One region of the Kitasatospora cinereorecta genome, then DNA from elsewhere that is predicted to be linked to it. Evidence: riboswitches for the same ligand, from Rfam matches in the RefSeq annotation. Region 1 holds a riboswitch; each other region holds the start of a gene.
What was found. A riboswitch is a leader RNA that binds a small molecule or an ion and turns the genes downstream of it on or off. The one in region 1 is predicted to bind cobalamin.
Positions count from the first base shown of each region.

Region 2: another riboswitch for cobalamin. It lies ahead of ACFPN0_RS07245 (cobalamin biosynthesis protein); the one in region 1 lies ahead of ACFPN0_RS22585 (ribonucleoside-diphosphate reductase subunit alpha).
Region 3: another riboswitch for cobalamin. It lies ahead of ACFPN0_RS01985 (ABC transporter substrate-binding protein); the one in region 1 lies ahead of ACFPN0_RS22585 (ribonucleoside-diphosphate reductase subunit alpha).

Region 1 is NZ_JBHSJP010000001.1:4,860,916-4,867,058, reverse strand. It holds gene ACFPN0_RS22600 (GntR family transcriptional regulator) at 1-53, shown strand, start outside; gene ACFPN0_RS22595 (DUF3311 domain-containing protein) at 223-477, shown strand; gene mctP (monocarboxylate uptake permease MctP) at 474-2,108, shown strand; cobalamin riboswitch at 2,401-2,524, shown strand; gene ACFPN0_RS22585 (ribonucleoside-diphosphate reductase subunit alpha) at 2,661-5,057, shown strand; gene ACFPN0_RS22580 (ribonucleotide-diphosphate reductase subunit beta) at 5,057-6,073, shown strand.
Region 2 is NZ_JBHSJP010000001.1:1,566,525-1,572,667, reverse strand. It holds gene ACFPN0_RS07255 (putative cobaltochelatase) at 1-1,390, opposite strand, end outside; gene ACFPN0_RS07250 (cobyric acid synthase) at 1,387-3,054, opposite strand; gene ACFPN0_RS07245 (cobalamin biosynthesis protein) at 3,051-3,998, opposite strand; cobalamin riboswitch at 4,127-4,253, opposite strand; gene ACFPN0_RS07240 (hypothetical protein) at 4,403-4,624, opposite strand; gene ACFPN0_RS07235 (inorganic phosphate transporter) at 4,637-5,899, opposite strand.
Region 3 is NZ_JBHSJP010000001.1:410,635-416,777, forward strand. It holds gene ACFPN0_RS01980 (FecCD family ABC transporter permease) at 1-1,010, opposite strand, end outside; gene ACFPN0_RS01985 (ABC transporter substrate-binding protein) at 1,061-2,068, opposite strand; cobalamin riboswitch at 2,164-2,350, opposite strand; gene ACFPN0_RS01990 (hypothetical protein) at 2,481-2,672, opposite strand; gene ACFPN0_RS01995 (acyl-CoA dehydrogenase family protein) at 2,669-4,513, opposite strand; gene ACFPN0_RS02000 (type B 50S ribosomal protein L31) at 4,919-5,197, opposite strand; partial or broken gene ACFPN0_RS02005 (substrate-binding domain-containing protein) at 5,389-6,143, opposite strand, start outside.

The DNA.
Region 1 (6,143 bases):
ACCGGGGCGACCGGTACAAGTTCGTGGCCCGCCTGAAACGGCCGGCCGACTGACCCTCACGTATGACCCATCCCCTTGCAATTGCAGGGGGATCAGTCATTTCGGGCGAACACAGGACCGTTGCAGGACCGCAATGCGGACGGGGGGTGACGGTGGCCGGAACTCTCGCCTAGATTTCCTGCGCATTACACCAGGTGATCAGCGAGGGGACGGAGTCGCCACATGTCAGAAGATACCGAAGTGAAACCACCGACAGTGACACCGGCGAGGGTGGTCATCGCACTCTGCCTGATCGCGCCGTTCGTCGCGATGCTCTGGGTGAGCTCGTACGCAAAGGTGGAACCGACTTTCGTCGGCATCCCGTTCTTCTACTGGTACCAAATGCTCTGGGTGATCGTCTCGACCGCACTCACCATGATCGCTTACAAGCTGTGGCAGCGTGACCAGCGCGCCCGCAAGGGGGGTGCGTCAGCATGAAGGACGGCGTGAACGGCGTCGCACTCGCCGTGTTCATCTTCTTCTTCCTGGCCGTCACGGTCATCGGGTTCATGGCCGCGCGCTGGCGCAAGGCCGAGAACGAGGCCAGCCTGGATGAATGGGGCCTGGGCGGACGGTCGTTCGGCACCTGGGTCACCTGGTTCCTGCTCGGCGGCGACCTGTACACGGCGTACACCTTCGTCGCGGTCCCCGCGGCGATCTACGCGGCGGGCGCGGCCGGCTTCTTCGCCGTCCCGTACACGATTCTCGTCTACCCGCTGATCTTCACCTTCCTGCCGCGGCTCTGGTCCGTCTCGCACAAGCACGGGTACGTCACCACCTCGGACTTCGTCCGCGGCCGCTTCGGCTCGAAGGGGCTCTCGCTGGCGGTGGCCCTCACCGGCATCCTCGCCACGATGCCGTACATCGCGCTCCAGCTCGTCGGCATCCAGGCCGTGCTGGACGTCATGGGCGTCGGCGGCGGCGAGACCACGCACTGGTTCGTCAAGGACCTGCCGCTGCTGATCGCGTTCGCCGTACTCGCCGCGTACACGTATTCGTCGGGGCTGCGCGCACCCGCGCTGATCGCGTTCGTCAAGGACGGTCTGATCTATCTGGTCATCGCGGTGGCGATCATCTACATCCCGATCAAGCTCGGCGGATTCGACGACATCTTCGCCAAGGCGGGCGAGGCGTTCGCGCAGACGAACGAGGCGACGGGCAAACCCCGCGGAGCGCTCGTACCCGGCGACATGGGCCATTGGGGATACGCCACGCTGGCACTGGGCTCGGCGCTGGCGCTCTTCATGTACCCGCACTCGATCACGGCGACGCTCTCCAGCCGCAGCCGTGAGGTGATCCGGCGCAACACCACGATCCTGCCGCTGTACTCACTGATGCTGGGCCTGCTGGCCCTCCTCGGGTTCATGGCGATCGCCGCCGGGGTGAAGGTGGACAACGGCCAGTTGGCCATTCCGCAGCTGTTCGAGAACATGTTCCCCGACTGGTTCGCCGGTGTGGCCTTCGCCGCCATCGGAATCGGCGCCCTGGTGCCCGCCGCGATCATGTCGATCGCGGCGGCGAACCTCTTCACCCGAAACATCTACAAGGACTTCATCAGGCCCGGCGCCACCCCCGCGCAGGAGACCAAGGTCTCCAAGATGGTCTCCCTCCTGGTCAAGGTCGGAGCGCTCGCCTTCGTCCTGACCATGGACAAGACGGTCGCGATCAACTTCCAGCTGCTCGGCGGGATCTGGATCCTGCAGACGATGCCGGCCCTGGTCGGGGGCCTGTTCACCCGGTGGTTCCACCGCTGGGCCCTGATCGCGGGCTGGGCGGTCGGCATGCTGTACGGCACGGTGGCCGCGTACGGCGTCGCGAGCCCCACCCAGAAGCACTTCGGCGGATCCTCGAAGGAGATCCCCGGCATCGGGGAGATCGGCTACATCGGTCTCACCGCGTTCGTCCTGAACGTCGTGGTGGTGGTCGTTCTCACCTTCGTCCTCAACGCGCTGAAGGCCCCGGCGGGCGTCGACGAGACCTCCCCGTCCGACTACACCGCGGACGTGGGCGACCCCGGCGTCCAGGAGAAGCTCCCGCCGGCCACGGTGGGCGCCCCGGGCGGCCACTGACCCCGCCCGGCACACGGTTCCGGTCCGGGCCGCCGCATCCCGCACGGGGCGCGGCGGCCCGTCGCGTTCCGGGCGGCCGTGACGGGGGGTCGCCCCCGGTCGTGGAGGAGCACGAGGGGCACGGCAGGGGCGGGCACGCCGTACCGGATCCACCGGGGCGCCAGGCCTGGCAGGGCCACGGAGCGGGACCAAAAGCCACGACCGCCTTCCCGTTCCTGACGGTTTCGCCCGGACCTCAGACGCAGTTCGACACAACATGTGGGGGCCGTCTCGCAGGGCGGCCCCCACATGTATGCTCATGCTCGCTGTCGCCGCAGGGGAATCCGGTGTGAATCCGGAACTGTCCCGCAACGGTATGACCGGTGCGCTTTTGCGCACCCGGAAGTCCGAAGACCTGCCGACAGCGCGTCCGGCTCGACCGAGCCGGAGGCCATACGTCCGGGCCTCGCGGAGGGCCGGTGGACGCCGTGCGCCGTGCTGCCCCCACCCGGGCACCGCCCTGCCCGGCTTCCCCGCTCCCGCCGGCCCCGAGCCGAGCGAGGGATAGCCCCCGTGACCATCGCGCCAGCCGATCCGGTTTCAGCGGTAGATTCAGCCGAGTCCACGCCCGACGGGCCCGGGACCGCACTGCTGCGGACCCTGACCGACCTCACCGCCGATCTGCCCGACACCGACCCCGGACGGGTCGCCGCCGCCGCGCTGCGCGGCCGCAGCGCCCGGTCGGACGAGGCGGAGCTGCGCACGCTGGCCACCGAGGCCGCCGCGGGACTCATCTCCGAGGACCCCGCCTACTCCCGGCTCGCCGCCCGGCTCCTCACCCGCTCGATCGGGGACGAGGCGGCCGGCCAGGGCGCGGTCTCCTTCTCCGCCTCGGTCGCCACCGGTCACCGCGAGGGCCTGATCGCCGACCGCACGGCCGAGTTCGTCACACTGCACGCGGCGGCGCTCGACGCGCTGGTCGAGCAGGCGCTCGCCGACCGTGCCGACGACCGCTTCGGCTACTTCGGCCTGCGGACGCTGTACAGCCGCTATCTGCTGCGCCACCCGCTCACCCGCCAGGTCATCGAGACCCCGCAGCACTTCATGCTGCGGGTCGCCGCCGGGCTCGCCGAGGACACCTCCGGGCACGCGCTGGACGAAGTGGCCGCGTTGTACGGCCTGATGAGCCGGCTCGACTACCTCCCTTCCTCCCCCACCCTCTTCAACTCCGGTACCCGGCACCCGCAGATGTCCTCCTGCTACCTGCTGGACTCGCCGCTGGACGAGCTCGACTCGATCTACGACCGCTACCACCAGGTGGCACGCCTCTCCAAGCACGCGGGCGGCATCGGCCTCTCGTACTCCCGCATCCGCGCGCGCGGTTCGCTGATCCGTGGCACCAACGGGCACTCCAACGGCATCGTGCCGTTCCTGAAGACGCTCGACGCCTCGGTCGCCGCGGTCAACCAGGGCGGCCGGCGCAAGGGCGCCGCCGCCGTCTACCTGGAGACCTGGCACGCGGACATCGAGGAGTTCCTGGAGCTGCGCGACAACACCGGTGAGGACCAGCGGCGTACGCACAACCTCAACCTGGCGCACTGGATCCCGGACGAGTTCATGCGCCGCGTCGACGCCGACACCGAGTGGTCGCTGTTCTCGCCCGCCGACGTGCCCGGGCTGGTCGACCTGTGGGGTGACGCCTTCGACGCCGCCTACCGCGAGGCGGAGGCCGCGGGCCTGGCCCGCAAAACGATGCCCGCGCGTGACCTGTACGGCCGCATGATGCGGACGCTCGCACAGACCGGGCAGGGCTGGATGACGTTCAAGGACGCCTCCAACCGCACGGCGAACCAGACCGCGGAGCCGGGCCGGGTCGTGCACTCGTCGAATCTCTGCACCGAGATCCTCGAGGTCACCGACGACGGCGAGACGGCCGTCTGCAACCTGGGTTCCGTCAACCTCGGCGCGTTCGTCACCGGCGGGGAAATGGACTGGGAGCGGCTGGACGCCACCGTCCGTACCGCCGTGACCTTCCTCGACCGCGTGGTGGACATCAACTTCTACCCGACCGAGCAGGCCGGCCGCTCCAACGCCCGCTGGCGTCCGGTGGGCCTGGGCGCGATGGGCCTGCAGGACGTCTTCTTCCAGCTGCGGCTGCCCTTCGACTCGCCGGAGGCCCGCGCACTGTCCACGAAGATCTCCGAGCGGATCATGCTCGCCGCGTACGAGGCCTCCTGCGACCTCGCCGAGCGCTCGGGCCCGCTGCCCGCCTGGTCCGAGACGCGCGCCGCCCGCGGTGTGCTGCACCCCGACCACTACGACACCGAGGTCAGCTGGCCGGAGCGCTGGGACGCGCTGCGCGCCCGGGTCGCGAAGACCGGGATGCGCAACTCCCTGCTGCTCGCCATCGCGCCGACGGCGACGATCGCGTCGATCGCCGGGGTGTACGAGTGCATCGAGCCGCAGGTCTCCAACCTCTTCAAGCGCGAGACGCTCAGCGGTGAGTTCCTCCAGGTCAACGCCTACCTGGTGGACGAGCTGAAGAGGCTCGGCGTGTGGGACGCGCGGACCCGTGAGGCGCTGCGTGAGGCGAGCGGCTCCGTGCAGGGCTTCGCCTGGATCCCCGAGGACGTGCGGGCGCTGTACCGCACGGCGTGGGAGATCCCCCAGCGCGGTCTGATCGACATGGCGGCGGCCCGTACGCCGTTCCTCGACCAGAGCCAGTCCCTGAACCTGTTCCTGGAGACGCCGACGATCGGGAAGCTCTCCTCGATGTACGCGTACGCCTGGAAGCAGGGACTGAAGACGACGTACTACCTGCGCTCGCGTCCGGCGACCCGGATCGCCCGTGCGGCGTCCGGGACGGCCACGGCCGCAGCCCCCCTTCCCGTACAGCAGGCAGCGGCGCCCGACGCGGACGCCGTCGCCTGCTCGCTCGAAAACCCCGAGTCCTGCGAGGCCTGCCAGTAATGAGCTCCCCCGAGAACAAGAACCTGCTCGACCCGGGCTTCGAACTGACCCTGCGCCCCATGCGCTACCCGGACTTCTACGAGCGCTACCGGGACGCGATCAAGAACACCTGGACGGTGGAGGAGGTCGACCTCCATTCCGACGTCGCCGACCTCGCCAAGCTCTCCCCCGGAGAGCAGCACATGATCGGCCGGCTCGTGGCGTTCTTCGCCACGGGCGACTCGATCGTCTCCAACAACCTGGTGCTGACGCTCTACAAGCACATCAACTCCCCCGAGGCGCGCCTGTATCTGTCGCGTCAGCTGTTCGAGGAGGCCGTGCACGTCCAGTTCTACCTGACGCTGCTCGACACGTATCTCCCCGATCCGGCGGACCGCGCGGCGGCCTTCGACGCGGTCGAGGAGATTCCCTCGATCCGCGAGAAGGCGCAGTTCTGCTTCCGGTGGATGGACTCCGTCGAGAAGATCGACCGGCTGGAGACGCAGGCCGACCGCCGCCGTTTCCTGCTGAACCTGATCTGCTTCGCCGCGTGCATCGAGGGGCTGTTCTTCTACGGCGCCTTCGCGTACGTCTACTGGTTCCGCTCGCGGGGTCTGCTGCACGGTCTGGCCACGGGCACCAACTGGGTGTTCCGTGACGAGACGATGCACATGAACTTCGCGTTCGAGGTCGTGGACACCGTCCGCAAGGAGGAGCCCGAGCTCTTCGACGACGCCCTCCAGCAGCAGGTCACCGACATGCTGAAGGAAGCGGTCGAGGCGGAGCTGCAGTTCGGGCGCGACCTGTGCGGCGAGGGCCTGCCCGGGATGAACACCGAGTCGATGCGCCAGTACCTGGAGTGCGTCGCCGACCAGCGGCTCACCCGGCTCGGCTTCCCGCCGCTCTACGGCTCCGAGAACCCCTTCTCGTTCATGGAGCTGCAGGGTGTACAGGAGCTGACGAACTTCTTCGAGCGCCGGCCGTCCGCCTACCAGGTGGCGGTGGAGGGCTCGGTCGGCTTCGACGACGACTTCTAGCCCCTCGTCCGGCTTCCGGCGGACGGGCGCCGCGTGGCCACGACGGCTGCGCGGCGCCTGCCGTCTGTGG
Region 2 (6,143 bases), 3.3 Mb from region 1:
ACCTCCCGCGCGCCCGCTGATGCGGCGCCGCCGCCTGCACGGTCGCCGCCAGGTGCAGCTTCGTCAGCGCCCCCTCCGGCCGCCGCGCTCCGGTGGTCCGCCCGTGCTCGGTACGCGCCCGGGACCGCCGCCCGGCCGCACCCTCGCCGAGACCGGGCACGCTGAGCATCTTCGTGCGGAACGGCTCCGAGGCACGTACGGGCCGCTGCTCCCCGCCCCCGGCGTGCGAGGGCCGCCCCGGCTCGTCGCCACCCTGCTCGGGACCGGCGTCAGGGCCCCGGTCCGGGGCGCCCGGACCGGAGTCCTGCGGAGGCACCCCGCCACCGTCACCACCGCCGGGGCCGTCGGGATCGGGCTCGTCACCGCCTTCGCCCTCGTCGCCCGCCGCGTCCCTGAGCGTGTCGTCCAGCTTGTCCTCGTCGAGCCCCGGCGCGTCGAACGGATTGCGGCGGCGCCGGTGGGGGAGCGCGAGCAGGGCCGCCTGCCGCACGTCCTCGGCGGTGACCTCCGCACGCCCCGCCCACGCTGCCAGCGCGGTCGCCGTGCGGGCCATGACGATGTCGGCACGCATCCCGTCGACCTCGAACGCCGCGCACGTCGCCGCGATCTGCCGCAACACGCCGTCCCCGAGCACCACCCGGGGCAGCAGGACGCGCGCGGCGGCGATCCGCTCCCGCAACGCGGCCTCCTCCTGCGCCCACCGGCCGGCGAACCCGGCCGGATCGTCGTCGTACGCGAGCCGCCGCCGCACGACCTCGACCCGCTGATCGGTGTCACGGGAGGCCGCCACCTCGACGGTCAGCCCGAAGCGGTCCAGCAACTGCGGTCGCAGCTCGCCCTCTTCGGGGTTCATCGTTCCGACCAGCAGGAACCGCGCCGCATGCCGTACGGAGACGCCTTCGCGCTCGACGTACGAGGCACCCATGGCCGCCGCGTCCAGCAGTAGGTCCACCAGGTGGTCATGGAGCAGGTTGACCTCGTCCACGTACAGGATCCCGCGGTGGGCGTCGGCCAGGAGCCCCGGCTCGAAGGCCTTCACACCCTCCGAGAGGGCCCGCTCGATGTCGAGCGCGCCCACCAGCCGGTCCTCGGACGCCCCGACGGGCAGCTCCACCGTCCGCGCCGGCCGCGACACGCCGGTCCCGGTTTCGTGCGGGCCGTCGGGGCACGCCGGATCGGGCCCCACCGGATCACAGGAGAACCGGCACCCGGAGACCACCGCGACCTCCGGCATCAGCGCGGCGAGGGCCCGCACGGCGGTGGACTTGGCGGTGCCCTTCTCACCCCGCACGAGCACCCCGCCGACGGCCGGACTGACGGCGTTGAGCAACAGCCCCAGCCGTAGATCGTCCTGCCCGACGATGGCGGTGAAGGGATACGGGGTACTCACAGTGCCTCCTCTGTCACGTGCACAACTGCTCCTGCCACATCGGGCGTCCGCTCCGCGACGTCCGGTCCGTCCGGGGCCCGGGGCACGAAATCAAGCCCGTCCGGGGCGGAGCCCCGGCCGGGGGACGCCCCCACCACCGGTCCCGCCGCAGGCGCCCCCGGCGGTACGAACGGCAACCCCGTCGGCGCCCCCGTCTCGATCAGCCGCCACAACGCGTCCGTGTCCGCGTGCTCCTCGATCAGATCCCCCAGCCGGTCCAGCTGCTCCTCCCGCAGCGCGGAGAAACTCGTGTCCGGGGCCGCCACGAACCGCCGCCCCGCCGCCCGCGCCACCTCTTCGAGGAACCGCCGCCGGAACGCGTCGCTCTCCAGCGACCCGTGCCAGTGCGTCCCCCACACCGCGCCCACCCGGCACCCGTCCAGGAACGGCTCACCGCCGCGCACCTCGGCGACCCCGTGATGGATCTCGTACCCCTCCACCTGCTCCCCGAGCGCGGAACCCGCCGGCCGGGCCAGCACCTTCTCCCGGCCGAAGCGGACCCGCACCGGCAGCAGCCCGAGCCCGTCGACCAGACCGGCCCGCGACTCCACCTCGTCCTCGATCGACTCACCCAGCACCTGGAACCCGCCGCAGATGCCCAGCACCGGGCGCCCCTCGGCGGCCCGCCGCAGCAGCGCGTCGGCCAGCCCCCGCTCCCGCAGCCATCCCAGCGCCTTCACCGTGCCGCGGGTACCGGGCACGACCACCAGGTCCGCGTCCGCCAGCTCCTCGGCGCGGTCCACGAACCGCACCACCACACCCGGCTCGGCCGCCAGCGCGTCCACATCGGTGAAGTTCGACATCAGCGGCACGGCACACACCGCGACCCGCAGGACGTCCTCCCCGTGCGCAGGGGCGACGACCGACTCCCGGACGGCGCCGCGCATCGACACCCGCAGCCCGTCCTCCTCGTCGATGCCCAGACCATGGGCGAACGGCAGCACCCCGTACGTCCGGCGCCCCGTGAGCTCGTACAACATGTCCAGGCCGGGCTCCAGCAGCGACACGTCACCCCGGAACTTGTTCACGAGGTACCCCGCGACCAGCGCCTGGTCCTCGGCGGCCAGCAGGGCCGTCGTGCCGAAGAACGAAGCGAACACACCGCCCCGGTCGATGTCCCCGACGACCAGCACCGGGAAGCGCGCGGCCCGCGCGACACCCATGTTCACGATGTCCGTACGCCGCAGATTGATCTCGGCCGGACTGCCCGCCCCCTCGCAGATCACGGCGTCATACGTGCCCCGGAGCTGCTCCAGACAGTCCACGACCGTCCCGAACAGCGCCTCCTGCCGCCCCCCGTGATATCCGCGCGCACTCATCTCGCCGACCGGCTTCCCCATCAGGACCACCTGACTGGAACGGTCGCCCCCGGGCTTGAGCAGCACCGGATTCATCAGCGCGGTCGGCTCCACCCGGGCGGCCTGCGCCTGCATCGCCTGGGCGCGGCCGATCTCGGCACCCTCACGGGTGACGAACGAGTTCAGCGACATGTTCTGCGCCTTGAACGGCGCGACCTTCACCCCCCGGCGCACCAGCCACCGGCAGATCCCCGCCGTGACGACGCTCTTGCCCGCGTCCGAGGTGGTCCCCGCGACCAACAGCCCGCCGCCCGGTTCCCCGCTCATGCCCGACCCCTCCGTCCCGCGGCCAGCCGCCCGGCCACACACACGCCGAGGGCCAGCACACTCACGCGGCGCGACAGCCGCACCGCGCGTTCGATGTCCGTGACCCGCACGTCCCGGCCGGTGCCCCCGTTGAGCACGGGCCGGTGCTCGATCCGCCCGCCGTACGCCAGGGTCCCGCCGAGCCGTACGCCGAGTGCCCCCGCGAACGAGGCCTCGACCGGACCCGCGTTGGGGCTCGGATGCTTTCCCGTGTCGGCGCGCCAGGCTCGTGCGGCCGCGCGTGGGCTCCCCCCGGCGGCCACCGCGAGCGCGGCCGTGAGGCGCGCGCCGGGCCAGCCGGCGAGGTCGTCGAGCCGGGCCGAGGCCCAGCCGTAGCGCCGGTGGCGCGGCGACCTGTGGCCGACCATGGCGTCCAGGGTGTTGACGGCCCGGAACCCGACCAGGCCGGGTACGCCCCCCAGGGCACCCCACACCAGAGCCCCCACGACGGCGTCGGAGGTGTTCTCGGCGACGGACTCGACCACCGCACGGGCGATCTGCTGCCCGTCCAGGGAGTGCGGGTCCCGGCCGCACAGGTGCGGCAGCCGCTGCCGGGCCGTCTCGATGTCACCGGCGGCGAGAGCGCCGCCGATGGCACGGGCCTCGCGGCCCAGCGACGTACCGCCGACGACGGACCACGTGGCGGCGGCGGTCAGGGCCACGGCCGCGGCGGGACGGTCCCGTACGGCGCGGGCGGCCAGGGCGGCGGCGCCCGCGGCGCCTCCGGCGCAGACCAGCGCGTGCAGGGCGCCCCGGCCGCGGTGATCGCGCCACAGCAGGCTCTCGACGCCTGCCGCGGCCCGCCCGAAGGCGGCGACGGGGTGTCCGCGCCGGGGATCCCCGAGGAGCAGATCACCGATCAGACCGGCGGCGGCGCCGTACGCGAAGATGCGGTCGGCTCGCACGGCTCAGCCGGCCGTCGCGCCTCGAAGGACCTTCGCCACGGGTGGCACAGGGACAGACGCTCGGCAGCCAGGCATGGCAGATGTCCTCACTCAGGGTCCGCGCCCTGGTTCGACGTGACCGGCGACGAGAGTCTCCTGGCTCCCGGATCCGCAGCACCCCGGCGTTCGGGTCCGCGGTGGCGGACCGAGACCTCCATGAGGGGCTGTTCCCCGGTGACAGTGGCGGGACCGCGCCGGATTCGCACCGGCTTCCTCTCCTGTCGCCGTAAACGGCTCCGGCAGTCCACCACGCCTCGCGAACGCCCGTCAACCTGCCGTTGACCTGCGAGGCTGCAGTGTGCGCAGACGCACATCGGGCCGGACACACAGGTGTGTGTCCGGCCCGATGCGACCACGTGCGGTGGTCAGACGACGATCAGATAGATCCCGTACGTCACCGCTGCCGCGCACAGGGCGAAGCAGGCGTACGCGCCGGAGCGCGCCAGTACGGAGGAGCCGCCGCCCTGCGCCGTCGGCGCCTGCTTGGCGAGACCGATGATGCCGAGGGTGAAGAGGCCGACCAGTGCGACGGTGACCACGAGGCTGACGCCGAAGACGGAAGCGAGAGCTGCCCAGTCGATGTTCATGCGGATCTGTCCTTACACCGTGGCCGGTCGGGCCGGGTCGGCCGGGGTCCCGGCCGTCGGGGCCGGGGCCGGAATGGTGGTCTTGAGGTCCGGGACGCCGGAGCCGACGGGCGGCGGACTGACGGCCGCGATGGCGGTGGTGACGACACCCGCGGGCTCGGCGTCCGTCGCGTTGACGTTGGTGTGGTCGACCGGCTTGCGGCGCGACAGCATCCAGATGGCGGCGGAGCCCGTGACGAGGAGCACGGCGACCACGCCGACGCCCCAGGGGCCCTGCTGGGTGAGGAACTCGGCGCCCGCGCCGACCAGACCGGCGGCCGGCAGGGTCAGGCCCCAGGCGACGAACATGCGGGTGGCGGTGGACCAGCGGACCACGCCGCCCTTGCGTCCCAGGCCGGCGCCCATCACGGCACCGGAGCAGGACTGGGTGGTGGAGAGGGAGAAACCGAGGTGCGAGGAGGCCAGGATGACCGTGGCCGCACTGGTCTGGGCGGCGAAGCCCTGCGGCGGCCTGAGGTCGGTGAGGCCGCTACCCATGGTGCGGATGATGCGCCAGCCGCCGAGGTAGGTGCCCAGCGCGATGGCGATACCGGCGGAGGCGATGACCCAGACGGGCGGGTTGGAGCCGGGGGCGAGGACGCCGCCGGTGACCAGGGCCAGGGTGATGATGCCCATCGTCTTCTGGGCGTCGTTGGTGCCGTGGGCGAGGGAGACGAGACCGGCCGAGGCGATCTGGCCGGCCCGGTAGCCCTTGGCCGTCGACTTCAGCTGGGCCTCGTCGGTGATCTTCCGGTTGAGGCGGTACGTCAGCTTCGTGGCCAGCAGAGCGGCCAGACCGGCGACGAGCGGGGCGGCGATCGCGGGCAGCAGGACCTTGGTGACGACGGTGCCGCCGTTGATGGAGGACCAGCCGGCCGACATCACCGCGGCGCCGATGAGACCGCCGAAGAGTGCGTGGGAGGAGCTGGAGGGCAGGCCCACCAGCCAGGTCAGGAGATTCCACAGGATGGCGCCGACGAGCGCCGCGAAGATGACCTCGGTTCTGAGGCCGTTCTCATTGATGATCCCGCCGGAGATCGTCTTGGCGACCTCCACCGACAGGAACGCGCCGACGAGGTTGAGAACGGCGGACATGGCCACCGCTGTCTTGGGCTTGAGAGCGCCGGTCGAGATGGTGGTCGCCATCGCGTTGGCGGTGTCGTGGAAACCGTTCGTGAAATCGAACACGAGAGCTGTCACGACCACAATCGCAAGCAGCAGCGTGATGTGTTCCATTTACCCAGGCAATCGTTCGACGTCAGTGGCTGTAGGAACGTAAGCAACCTGGGTGAACGGAAGGTGAACTGAGCAGGGCGGTGTGGTGACCCCAAGCGCATGCGGACATTCCGCTTGTGTGCGCGAACGGTCGCCGGGACCCGTGCGGCGCGGCGGGTGCCGGGCTCCCGCGGGCTCGGCGTCCAGGTGGACTGCCGCATTTGCCCCATTGGGGAGACTTCGGTCACGTCACCGCAACAGCCCA
Region 3 (6,143 bases), 4.5 Mb from region 1:
ACCAGGACGAAGGCGGGCACCCCGATCAGGGCGGTGAACACGCCGACCGGCACCTCCTGCGGGTCGAGAACGGTCCGGGCCAGGGTGTCGACCCACACCAGGAACACCGCCCCGGCCAGCATGGTGACCGGGAGCAGCCGCCGGTGTCCCGAGCCGGTCAGCGCACGGGCGGCGTGCGGCAGGACGAGGCCGACGAAACCGATGGCGCCGGCCGAGCTGACGAGCGCCGCGGTCAGCAGCGCGGTCGTGCAGAGCAGCACGATCCGGGTGCGGGCGACATGGATGCCGAGGGCCGCCGCCGCGTCCTGGCCGAACGCGAACGCGTCGAGCGTACGGGCGTGTCCGAGGCAGATCAGCAGCGTCACGGCGAGCACCGCGGAGCACATCCACACATCGGTCCAGCCGACCCCGCTCAGGGAGCCCAGCAGCCAGAACAGCACGCCCCTGGTCTGTTCGGCGTCGGCGGCGGTCATCACGACGAAGGAGGTGAGCGCGGAGAACAGCTGCATGGCCGCGACGCCGGACAGGACGACCCGGTCGGTCGATCCGCCGAGCGTGTGGCTGAGCAGCAGCACGAGGGCGAACGAGCACAGCGCACCGACGAAGGCCCCGGTGGAGATCGACACCGCTCCCCCGCCGACCCCGAGGACGACGACCACGACCGCCCCGGAGGACGCCCCGGAGGACACTCCGAGGACGAACGGGTCGGCGAGCGGGTTGCGCAGCAGGGACTGCATCACGGTGCCGCACACCGCGAGTCCCGCCCCGCACACCGCGGCGAGCAGGGTGCGGGGCATACGCAGGTTCCAGATGATGCCGTCCCGGATCGGGGTGAGCCGGGTGTCGCCCAGGCCGAGGTGGGAGGCCACCGCGGACCAGACGTCGGGGACGGAGATGCGGGCGGGCCCGATCGTGACGGCGACCGCGACGGACAGGAGCAGGAGGGCGACGCCTCCGCTCCACAGGAGGCCGTCACGCAGGACACGCGCACCGGCCGCGGGCGTCCTCACCGGGCCTGCGTCCACGGCCGGTTCGGTGACGGCCGCTCCGCGCGTGACCGTCACCCCGCGAGCCCGAACGAGCGCAGCCCTGCGGCGACGCGCTCCACGCCCTCGACGGTGCGGATGGTCGGGTTCATCGCCTGGCCGCTGAGGAGGACGTAGCGCTTGTGCCGGACCGCGTCCATGTTCTTCGTGGCGGGGTTGGTCTCCAGGAACTCGATCTTCTTCCCGGCGCTCTCGGCGGTCTGCGACCTGCGGGTCAGGTCACCGATGACGAGGACGTCGGGGTTGCGGTCGGCGACGGTCTCCCAGTTGATCTGGGGCCATTCCTCGTGGGTGTCGTCGAAGACGTTCTTCGCACCGACTTCCTCGGTGATGATGCCGGGCGCTCCGCAGCAGCCGGCCAGGTAGGGGGCCTCGGCGTTCGCGAACCAGTAGAGCAGGGTGGTGTCGGAGGCGTCGATGTCCGCGGTCGCCGTACCGATCCGCTTCCGGAGATCGGCGACGAGCGCGTCGCCCCGCTCCTGTACGCCGAACACCTGCGCCAGGTCGTGGACTTCGGCGTACACACTGTCCATGGTCAGGGGTTTCGTGCGGGAGCCGTCGCCGCTGCCGGTGTTGTCCTTGGCCGTGCAGTCGGTGGGCGAGAGATAGGTCGGCACACCGAGCTTCTCGAACTGCTCGCGGGGCGCGACCCCGCCCTTGCCGAGCGTCGATTCGAACGAGGCGCTGACGAAGTCGGGTTCCTTGTCGAGGACCTTCTCCGACGAGGGCCGGTTCTCCGCGATGCGGGGTACCGCGGCGTCGGCCTTCTCCAGGCCCTTCATCACCGGGTCGGTCCAGGTCGCGGTACCCACGAGCCGGTCGGCGAGGCCCAGGGCGAACAGGATCTCCGTCGATCCCTGGTTCAGGGACACCGCGCGGCGCGGCGCGGCCTCGACCGTCACCGTGCGTCCGCAGTTCTCCAGCGTCACCGGGTATCCGGCGCCGCCGTCCTTCGCGGCCCCGCCGGAGGGGCTTCCGCTGCCGCCGCAGGCGCTCAGCAGGACAAGTCCCGCGGTGAGCATGGCGGTTCGGTGTACGGCACTGGGTATGGACGGCACGAGTTCCCTCTGCGTCTCTGGGCTCTTGCGCGAAGCCCGGTACGGAGTACCGCTCCCGGTACGGGAACGGGGTGCCAGCAGGTCTTCGGACTCGGGTTCGTCCGGACGGGACGCCTTCCCGGAGCACCCGAGGGTGTCCCAGTGGCCGTGGCCCCGCCCGTCCCCCTCACCGCTGCGCGTCAGCTCCGGATTCTCACCGGATTCCCTGACTCCACGTGGAGTGCGACTGGCGTCTGCAAGCTATCACGCGGCGGCACGGCCGCCTGCGTAGCGGTGGCCGGTGCGCAGGGGGCGCCGGTGCTCCGGGAGGCGTGCGCGCACGTACGCTGCCGCACACCCCTCGCGCCTCCCCGCACACCGGCCGCCCGTCATGCCGTCAGGGCGTGCGGCGAACCGATTCGCCGCAGACGGCACGGGGTTTCGCACGGCCGCGGGCGAGCAGGGAGGACGTGCCCCAGTACGCCAGCAGCACGGCCCGCAGGCCGAGGATCTCCATCGTCTCGCGCACCCCCCGGCGGCCCGGGGCTGCGGTGCCGGCCCGCCGGCGAGCTGCCTGTGCGGCGCTCATGCCGGGCCCGCCGCCCCGGCGTGCCAGGGCCCCTCGGGGTCGTCGTACGCGTCGGCGTAGCCGGGTCCCGCGATCGGCCAGTCGGCGAGCAGCTCGGCGGGCAGCGCGAAGGAGTCGGCCAGTTCGCGGGCGTGCGCGGCGACGGCCGTGATGAGTTCCTCGGTGGCTCCCGGCAGCTCGTCGACCTGATCGGCGCTCAGGAGACCGGCGGCCAGCAGGTCGCCGCTGTTGCGGGCCACCCATTCGAGGGCGAACAGCCGCTCCAGCTCCGCCAGCCGCTCCCGGGCCGCCCCTCCGGGCAGCGCGGCCCGGGCCTGTGCGAAGGCCTCGGCTGCCTGCCGGTAGGCGTGGGCCTCGACTCCGCGCAGCGCGGGCCCGGAACCCGCGTTCCACCGGGCGAGCCTGTCGTCGTGGGATGCCGACAGCACCCGCTCCCTGGCCCGGCTGAACCAGATGTCCTCGACGGCCGCGAGGAGCCTGCCGAGGAAGTGTGGATCGGCCAGTTGACCGGGGGTGCGGTCGAGCGGGGTGTCCCCACCGCCGGGGCCGGCCGCGAGGAGCAGATCAGCGGCAGCCCTGCTGTACAGCGCGACGTTGTCGCCCTCCGCGGTGATGGCCCCTTCCACGCCGGTGACCAGTTCGGTCATGCCGTTGTTCTCCAGCAGGGCCTGTGCGCCGCAGCGTTCACGGCACTGGACGATGACGGCGCGTGCCCGCCAGGTGATCCATGCCTTCGCCACCGCGACGAGCCGCTCCGCCTCCGCCCGGTCCTCCTCGGTGCAGACCTCCCACCGGTCCAGCGCACGGCGGTGCAGCAGGCTCATGGCGAACACCGTCGCCATGGCCGAGGCGAGCGGCCCGTGATGGGTCCGGTGGGCGTTGACGGGGACCGCGCGGGTGCCCCTGGCACCGGAGATCATCCGGTGCCCGCCGTAGCGGACGGCGACCGCGAGTGTGGCCCGGGCGGAGCCGGCCGCGCAGGCGCTCATGGAGATCCGGCCGGGGACGACCCGGCCGATGGAGGTCAGGAAGCGGCGCCGGCGGCAGGCCCGCGTACTGTGGAAGTCCCCCTCCCCGCCGCCTCCCTCCTCCGCTCCCAGCAACGCGTCCCGCCCCACGAACAGTTGCTCGAACGAGGTCAGGCAGTGGTCCACGGGACTGCCCATCCTGGCGGGAAGGCGCCGTACGCGTACGCCGGGAAGAGCCCGTACGTCGTCGGTGAGCCGCACGAGGAAGAGACGGATCCCGTGGTCCTCACCGTCGGCCAGCAGACGTGCGGCGACCAGTCCGGACTTCGGCCCGCCCGCCGGGCTGGTGTTGGGCATGAACTTCTGCGCACCCGCGTTCGGGGTGTGCAGCACGAAGCCGTCGCGTGCGCGGTCGTACGTCGCGGTGGTCTCCATGGACGCCGCGTCGTTGCCGTGCGCCACCTCCGTACAGAGGAAGGTGCCGATGCGGCGCATCGCCAGGTGGTCCGACAGATCGCGGCTGCCGACGGCGTCGTGGTCCAGGAGGCTGCCGAGGAAGAGGTTGTAGTGAATGCCCGCCACGGTGGTGAGCGCGGGGTCCACCGGTCCGAGCCATTCGTGCAGGGCGGCGAGCGCGCGAGGGTCGGCGGCGAGGCGTGCTCCGCTGTCGAGGGAGCGGTTGAGGATGCGCAGCCGTTCGTAGGCGAGGTCAAGGCGTTCCTCGGGGGTTCCGCCGGCAGGGCGGCGGAACGGTTCTGTACTGATGAGCCGCTGCCAGAAGCCGTGCTCGCGGCGGTGGCCCGCACCGAGGAGGACGCCGGTCAGCAGATCGACGGTGGACGGTGGGACGGTGTCGGTAAGGGTCACGGTCATGCAGATCCAAACGACCGGGGCGGGGGCGAGGACACTCACCGCTCGGGCGCAGGTGTGCTGGTCAGACCGTCGCGGGTTCCTCCTTGCCGGGAGGGAGGGCGTCAGCCCGTGCGACGGTGACGGCGGCGGACGCCTGCGCACGGCCCCGTCGTCACCCAGGGTCACTGCACGCGGGGAGCTGAGGCGTGCGTGGGCCCGCTCTCCGAGCGGTCCGTGCGGGGTCAGGGTGTGCGGCGCGCCGGACGTGCACGCGCCCCTGCCCGCCGTGACGAGTGCCGCGCCCCCGCGTCGGGGAGCAGCGCGCACGCCCCTTACGCGGCCCAGGGCACCGGACGCACCGCCGCCGCCCCCGCCTCCCGCGCGGGCGCGCGTGCCGGGGGAAGGGGCCCGGGCGGCCGGGAGGAGTCAGGGGGTGCCCCTGCCCCCTTCCTCCTTGCCTCCTTCGTCCCCGTACCGCCGCTCGAATTTCGCGACCTGGCCCTCGGTGTCGACCACCCGCGCCTTGCCCGTGAAGAACGGGTGGCTCTCGGCGGAGATCTCCACGTCGATGACGGGGTAGCGGGCGCCGTCGTCCCAGTCGATGGTCTGTTCGCTCGACGCCGTGGACCGGGTCAGAAAGGCGTAGCCGGCGGAACGGTCGCGGAAGACCACGGGGCGGTACGACGGGTGCTTGTCCTGCTGCATTCCTGCTCCTGCCCTTGGGGGTACGGGGATCGCGTGTCCCTCCGTCCGGGCCAGCCTCGCGAAGGGTGGTGGCGGGCGCGATCCGGCGGGTCCGTACGGAGCAGCGCTCCCGCCCTCGGCGGCGACGAGCAGCTGAGGCGAACGGTCCGGCGGCGGGGTGCCGACCGCCGCCCGCGCGGCCGGAGGCCGCGTCAGCCGCCTGCCACCGCCTCCACCGCGTCCGCCACGAGCCCGAGGAAACGCGCACGGGCCTGCGGGCTGCACACGGGTTCCGGGTCCCACGGCACGATCCGGGCCCCCCGCGCCACCGCCGACCGGGCGGGGGCGTCGGTCTCGACGAGCGGCGTCGCGTGGGACCGGATGTCCGTGAGGACGATGTGCGGCCGGAGCTCCGCCGCCTGTGTCCAGCCCGTGGTGGACCAGTTGACCCCCGGGCCCTCGGCCGGGGACACCAGGGTGACCCCGAGCTCGGCCGGCACCCGCCGCTCGGGCCACATCGCGGGGCGGGCGCCATGCGCCTGCTCCCGCCCCGCCGGCGACAGCGCCACCACCCGGGGGCCGCCGGGCGCGGCACCCGCCGCGGCACGGAGCCGGTCCCGCGCGGCCCCCAGGTCCTGCGCCGCGGCCGGGACCGGTGCACCACCGAGCGAGCGCGCCAGCTCGGCGAACCGCTCGGCCACCCGGTCCAGGGTGCGCGCCTGGCCCACGTCGATCACGACGACCGGAACCCGCTCCTCCAGGTGCTTGGCGGTGTCGGGGTCCAGCCCGTAGACCTGGCCGTATCCGTAGCTGACGGCCACCACCAGGTCCGGACGGCCGCGTAAGAGGGTCTCCACGTCCAGGCCGCCGCCCGCACCCCGGTGGTCCACGGCGTCCAGTGCGAGCGTGCCGGTCTTCGCGGGGTCGGGCGTCGGCCCGTCATGGCCGGAGCCGAAGATCCCCTCCG